DNA from 3 places in the Methylobacterium sp. 285MFTsu5.1 genome. Region 2 is predicted to be linked to each of the others. Evidence: predicted binding sites of a transcription regulator. Region 2 holds the regulator's gene; each other region holds the start of a gene.
The links. The regulator LexA, encoded in region 2, represses DNA repair genes until DNA is damaged. The targets are predictions, from matches to a motif close to TGTTCNNNNTGTGTTCNG.

Region 1 (2,260 bases), on a different contig from region 2:
ATCTCGCGCATCTGCGCCGAGATCCGCACCAGCACGGCGATCTCCGACAGGGGATGCTGCTTGGACTGGAGGGACTCGATCGACTCGGCGAGCATCCGCGCCTCCTCCTCGGAATCCCACGCGCCCGTCACGGTGACGCGCTCGCCCGGCTCGTCGTCGGTGCGCAGAGTCTTGCCGAGGCGGCTCTCGTTCCTGGCGATCAGCCCGGAGGCGGCGGCCAGGATGTGGCCCGTGGAGCGGTAGTTGCGCTCCAGGCGCACCACCACCGCGCCCGGGAAGTCGTGCTCGAAGCGCAGGATGTTGTCGACCTCGGCCCCGCGCCAGCCGTAGATCGACTGGTCGTCGTCGCCGACGCAGGCGATGTTCTTCCGGGACTGCGCCAGGAGGCGCAGCCACAGGTACTGGGCGACGTTGGTGTCCTGGTACTCGTCGACCAGGATGTAGCGGAACCGGTCCTGGTAATTGGCCAGGACGTCGGGGTTCTCCCGCCAGAGCTTGAGGCAGAGCAGCAGGAGATCGCCGAAATCGACGGCGTTCAGCGTCGCCAGCCGGGCCTGGTAGGCGGTGTAGAGGGCGCCGCCCTTGCCGAACGCGAAGGCCGAGGCCTCGCCCGGGGGCACCTGCTCGGGGCCGAGGCCGCGGTTCTTCCAGCCGTCGATGGCGTGGGACAGGGCCCGGGCCGGCCAGCGCTTCTCGTCGACGTTCTGGTCGGCGATGACCTGCTTCATCAGCCGGAGCTGGTCGTCGGTGCCGAGGATGGTGAAGTCGGATTTCAGCCCGACCAGCTCGGCGTGGCGGCGCAGGATCTTGGTGCCGATGGCGTGGAAGGTGCCGAGCCACGGCATGCCCTCTCCGGCCGGCCCGATCAGCGCGCCGATCCGGTGCTTCATCTCCCGGGCGGCCTTGTTGGTGAAGGTCACCGCCAGGATGTCGAAGGGGCGCGCCCGGTTGGTGGCGATCAGGTGGGCGATGCGGGTGGTCAGCACCCGGGTCTTGCCGGTGCCGGCGCCGGCCAGCACCAGGACCGGGCCCTCCGTGGTCTCGACGGCGCGGCGCTGCTCGGGGTTGAGCCCCTCGAGGTAGCCGGCCGCGTCGCGCCGGAGGGCGCCCATGGCGCGGGCGGCGATGGACGTGGCGGGCGCGCCGTCCCCGGTGGGTTGCGGATGCGGGCGGTTCTGCATCCCGCTTCCCTGGACCAAATCGCGAACGGCGTCGAGGCCGTTCGCGCCGCGGCGGGGGCGCGGAGCCATGAAGCGCGGCTGTCCGCGCCGGGGTGATCCGCGTCCTTCGGGCTGGTCGCGTTCCGCGGCCGATCGCGCGATCCATAGGCCGCGGGCCCGGGATGCCCGAGGAACCTCGCGCGTGCCCCGACCGCCGCTCGGGACCGTGGCATCGCCGCTGGCGCCCCCGGCGGCTTATCGTGCTATGGCCGTGGCGACTGACTCGCGGGGGCACGCGGGGCACGGCGGCCCGGTGAGGTCGCGGCCTCGCGCAGAGATGGTGCGGAACGGGACCATTGCGTGATCTTCTGACCGCGCTGGCGTGCGCCGTCATCCTGGTTCTCGTGGCGGCGCTCGCGGTCCCGCCCTTCGTCGACTGGCAGGCCCATCGCGGGCTCGTCGAGCGGGCGCTCGCCCGGTCCCTGGGCGTTCCGGTCCGGACCGACGGCCGGATCGAGGTCCGCCTGCTGCCGTCGCCGCGGCTGCGCGTCGACCGCCTCCACCTCGGCGCCGATCCGGACCGCCCCAGCCTCGATGCCCGGTTCGTCAAGGCCGAGATCGCCCTGGCGCCGCTCCTCAAGGGCGAGTTCCGCTTCACCGAGACCCGGATCGGCCGGGCCGAGATCAAGCTCCCGGTCGCCGGCCCGGACACGCTGAAGCTGCCGCCCGATTTCGGCGGGGCCCTGCGCGACCGCGACCTCGCCATCGAGAACCTGCACATCCAGCAGTTCCTCGTCACCACGCAGGTCCCCGCCACCGGGCGGACCGACCAGCTCTACGTCCAGGACCTGCGCCTGCAGGCGCCGGCCCTGGTCGGGCCCTGGCGGATCGAGGGGACGAGCGGCGGCGTCCCGTTCCGGGCGGTCAGCGGCACGCCGGGACCGGACGGGCGCCTCGCCGCCAAGATCTCCGGCGGCGGCGACGCGACGCCGCGCTTCGAGGCGGACGCGCGGTTCGGCCTCGTCCCCGCCGAATCCGGCGGCGCCCAGGTCGAGGCCGAGGGCTCCGCCCGCCTCGTCGTCGGGCCGCCGACCCAGGCG
Region 2 (2,260 bases):
CGCGGCTCCGGGAGCGGTCCCGGGCCTGGCCGTTCCGGTGGGCGCGCGGCGCCGTGCCGGGCATGCGGGAGGAACACGATGGCGGAGAGCACGGACCGGGGCTCCGGCTGGAGCCTTCAGGCGAGCGCCGTGCCCGACGGGGTGCGCCTGGAACTCGCCCTCGCCGACCTCGGCGGTGCGCCGGTCACCGCCGCGATCGTGCTCGACCGGACGGAGGCCCGGGCCTTCGCCCGCGCCCTGCTGGCCGCCGCCGGCGACGCCGCGGAGCGGACCTTCCCGAAGCCGGGCGCCTGAGGACGCGCCGCCGGCCGGTCAGCGCACGCCGAGGCCCGGATTGCGGCCCGGCAGGCGGGGGACCACGGTGCCGCGCTTCTCGATCGGCGCGTCGCAGGCGTAGGCGAACTCGGTCTTCAGCGGATCGAACACGGTCTCGCCGGTGATCCGGCAATCCTCGCGCACGGTCTCGTCGAGATAGGCCCGGGCGGCGGTGCGGAAGCGCTTCACCCGGGTGGCGCCCGGCTCCGGATCGATCCGGACCTCGCTCAGGTTGCAGCCGGTATACTCGCGCAGGGCGTTGGACACGATCAGCATCCGGCGCAGCTGCCGGTTGTCGTAGACCTCGTAGGGCTCCTTGCAGCCGATCGTGACGACCTGGGGAGTGAGCGCCACGTAGTTCCGCGAGATGTAGGAGAATCCGGTGGTGCAGCCGGCGAGGCCGAGGGCGGCGAGGCCGAGGGGCAGCAGAGCTGCGGGTCGTCGCATCCTCGTCATTCCAAGAGGGTCCCAGCCCGCACCCCGGATCCGCCGCCTTCCCGGCGGGGCGCCGCGATGCATTGAAACGGCTCCGCTTGCGCCGTCAATGCGTTTCTCGACCTTCTCCCGCGGGCGCGCCCGCGGCGCGCCGAGCCGAGCGGTGCCGCTCTTGCGGAACACTTGCGGAACGTTTAACCTGTTCGTGATTTGTTTCGGAGACCGTCACGTGGCGGTCCGCCAAGCCGCGAGTCCCCCGTCGATGCTCACGCGCAAGCAGCTGGACCTCCTGCGATTCATCCAGAGCCGGATGCAGGAATGCGGTGTCCCGCCGTCGTTCGACGAGATGAAGGATGCCCTCGATCTCAAGTCGAAATCCGGCATCCACCGGCTGATCACGGCGCTCGAGGAGCGCGGCTTCCTCCGGCGCCTTCCGAATCGGGCGCGCGCCATCGAGGTGATCCGGATCCCCGAGAGCCTGACCCAGGCCGCTCCGGCGACTCAGGCCCCCGCCGAGCCGCGCCGCTTCACGCCGAGCGTGGTCGAGGGCGGTAAGTCCAAGCAGCCGCCGGCCCCGGCGAGCACGCGGATGATCGACGAGTCCGGCCGCGCCATCTCGATCCCGGTCATGGGCCGGATCGCGGCCGGTACCCCCGTCTCGGCGATCCAGAACCAGAGCCACGCCATCACCCTGTCGCCGGACTTCGTGGCCGGCGGCGAGCACTACGCCCTCGAGGTGCGCGGCGACTCGATGGTCGAGGCGGGCATCCTGGACGGCGACCTCGTGGTCATCCGCAAGCAGGAGACGGCCAATACCGGCGACATCATCGTGGCGCTGATCGACGACGAGGAGGCGACGCTCAAGCGCCTGCGCCGCCGCGGCTCGTCGATCGCCCTCGAGGCCGCCAACCCGGCCTACGAGACCCGCGTGCTCGGGCCCGACCGGGTCCGGATCCAGGGCCGCCTTGTGAGCCTCGTCCGCCGCTACTGAAGCGGCTCGGCCGGCGCGTCGCCGGGGGCGAGGTCTCCGCCCGGCGCGGCGTCGGCCTCCGGCGTCGCGGCGACCCCGTCCTCCGCGGGGCGGTCGCCCGGCTCCGCGGTGACCGGCCGCGGCGGTCCCGGCCCGCGCCCGGCGGCCGGCCGCCAGGGCACGGCGCGGCCGTCGTCCCGGGCGTAGCGCGCGGCGAAGCCGTCGCCGTCGGTCCGGAGGGCCACGGCCCCGCGGGCGGCGAGGACGCGCCGGTCGATCACCAGCGGCCCCGTGCAGGTCGGCGGCGCCGCGAGGCCCGTGATCAGCACCGCGGCGCGGGCGCAATCCTCCGGGAAGGCCCGCCGGTCCCGGACCAGGGCGACCGCCCGCCCGTCCGGCAGCCGGGCGGTGCAGCCGAGCCGGTCGCAGCGCCCGCTGCCGGACCGGACGATCAGCCCCGCGGACCGCCGCCCGTCGCCGTCCGCCTTCAGCCACTGCTCGAGGACGAAGCCCGAAGGGCTGCCGAGGGCCGCGAGCCGC
Region 3 (2,260 bases), on a different contig from region 2:
TTCTGCGAGCGGTGGACGGTGGCCCGGCCGGCCAGCGCCGCCGCGATTCGCGTCTCGCAGGCCGCGAGATGGGCGTGGTCGCGGCTGACGCCGACGATCTTGGCGGCCGTACCCATGAGCGTTCCGAGATCCGGCACGACCCGGGGCTCCGCGTCGATCGTGCGGCGCTCCAGGTCGGTGTAGGGACCGTCCGGGTCGCGCAGGCACCACGCGCCGTCGGCGAAGACCCAGACGTCCAGCCCCTCGGCCAGGAGCCGGTCGAGGGCCGCCCGGGCCGCCGGCTCCGGGATGGTCCGCTCCTCGATGATCGACAGGTCCGGCCGGACGACGCTCGCGCCGTTGAAGGCCCCCATCGGCAGGTCGAGGCCGAGCTCCGCCACGAGGCTCCGCAGTCCGATCGGCGGCCGCGCCGAGGCGATGCTGAAGCCGATCCCGGCCGCGCGCAGGCCACGCACGGCCGCCACCGTCGCCGCCGTCAGGCGCTTGTCCCCGGTGACCAGGGTGCCGTCGACGTCCGAGATCACCAGGGCGATCCCCGCGGCCTTGCCGGTACCTGCTGTCATCGCGTCACTCCCCACCCGGATCCCGGCGCGCAGCGGTGGCGAGTTCCGCCACGACCCGGTCGGCAATCGCCTCGGGCGGCTCGAGGATCCCGACGGTGATCGGGTGCTCGTCGGGGCCCGGGACCTCGAGGGTGGCGAACTGGCTGTCCAGGAGATGCGGCGACATGAAGTGACCCTGGCGCTCCGCGAGGCGCCGCGCGATCAGGGCCTTGTCGCCGTCGAGGTAGACGATGCGGACCCGCCGGCTGCCCCGGGTGAGGACGTCCCGGTACGCGCGCCGGAGCGCCGAGCAGACCACCACGCCGGACTCGCCGGCGTCGAGGCGCTGCTGGATCCAGGTCGCGATCCGGGCGAGCCACGGCGCGCGGTCCGCGTCGTCGAGGGCGTGGCCCGCGTGCATCTTCGCCACGTGCTCCGGCGCGTGGAAGCTGTCGCCGTCCACGAAGATCCAGCCGAGCTTCTCGGCGATCAGCGCCGCCACGGTGCTCTTCCCGGACCCCGAGACGCCCATGACCACGAGCACCTGAGCGGCCGTCCCGGCATCGAATGGCGGGTCTGATTGGGACGTCATCCGGACCACCGTGGCTCCGAGGCGCGCCGGGGCGCCGCGCGTCACGATCATGCGGAGCGCGCGCGCGGAAGGGAAGATCGCCGCGCCCGACGTTGCCGCCGTGTGGCAGGAACCGTCGCGCCGCGGGCCGCGTTGACGACCCAGAACGCGAACATTTAGGGAACATGAGTCGCATGGCTACCACCACCGCGAAGGCGACGTCGAAGGCCGATCGGGATTCTGGAGGGCGCCAGGATGCGCGCCAGAACGCGCCGGAGAACCCCAAGACCGACCCGAAGGACGTGTCGAACCAGATCAAGGATCCGGACCAGTGGACCACCGGCGGCGAGCCGATGACCGGCGCGCAGGCCTCCTACCTGAAGACGCTCTCCCAGGAGGCGAAGGAGCCGAAGGCGTTCGATCCCGACCTCGACAAGGCCGAGGCCTCCAAGCGGATCGACGACCTGCGCCACAAGGCCGGCCACGCCTGAGCCGTCGCGGGCGCGCCCTCGCCGGGCGCGCCCGCCGCGCGGGGCGGTGCATATCCCGCCCGGAATCAGCCCGATGCCCTGTTTCGGACACTTCGTTAAGCCGGCGGCAAGCGCGGGCCGGTAACAGCCTTCCGAGCGCGTGAGGCCACGCGGACGGCGGGACGGGAAGGCGCGTTCGACCATGGATGAGCCGGGCGGCGACGGGGCGGGGCGGCGCGCGGTGCGATCCCGGGCGGCGGCCGCCCTGACGGATCGGATCCCTGTCGCGACCGCGCGCTTCGCCCGCGACGTCCGCGGATCCACCGCGACCGAGTATGCCCTGCTCGGGGGCCTGATCTTCCTCGTCGCGGTCGGCAGCATCCGCTACTACGTGTCCCGCGTCAGCGCCGTCTACGGCGACATCACCGCGGCGGTGACACAGGGTCAGTGAGCGGATCGCGCCGGGGCCGTGCGGCCCTGGAGTCGATGGGCCGACTCGTTACCGTCGACAGCGCTCGGATTTGTGTCCCGATATTTCAGCAGCGCGCGCTGCGCCCGGCATTCGTCGTCCCTGTGCCCCGAAAAAGCTGTGCTTAACGAGGATGACTTAGCAGTCTCGGTCGTGGCGGGCGGAGTGTGGCTCACCCGCTACGGACACCTGGGCCGCTATGGGCTAG

Region 1: H288_RS0102115 (UvrD-helicase domain-containing protein) is a predicted target of LexA. The motif match lies at 1,192-1,209, and genes of this name have one in related genera.
Region 3: H288_RS0126880 (DUF3072 domain-containing protein) is a predicted target of LexA. The motif match lies at 1,282-1,299, and genes of this name have one in related genera.

What each region holds. Positions count from the first base shown of each region.
Region 1 covers NZ_KB911270.1:425,067-427,326, reverse strand. The annotation lists gene H288_RS0102115 (UvrD-helicase domain-containing protein) at 1-1,181, opposite strand, end outside; gene H288_RS0102110 (AsmA-like C-terminal region-containing protein) at 1,517-2,260, shown strand, end outside.
Region 2 covers NZ_KB911273.1:101,575-103,834, reverse strand. The annotation lists gene H288_RS0109090 (hypothetical protein) at 79-294, shown strand; gene H288_RS0109085 (hypothetical protein) at 313-762, opposite strand; gene lexA (transcriptional repressor LexA) at 1,013-1,741, shown strand; gene H288_RS0109075 (ComEC/Rec2 family competence protein) at 1,735-2,260, opposite strand, start outside.
Region 3 covers NZ_KB911296.1:60,933-63,192, forward strand. The annotation lists gene H288_RS0126865 (Cof-type HAD-IIB family hydrolase) at 1-563, opposite strand, end outside; gene H288_RS32870 (gluconokinase) at 568-1,134, opposite strand; gene H288_RS0126880 (DUF3072 domain-containing protein) at 1,308-1,604, shown strand; gene H288_RS0126885 (hypothetical protein) at 1,786-2,034, shown strand.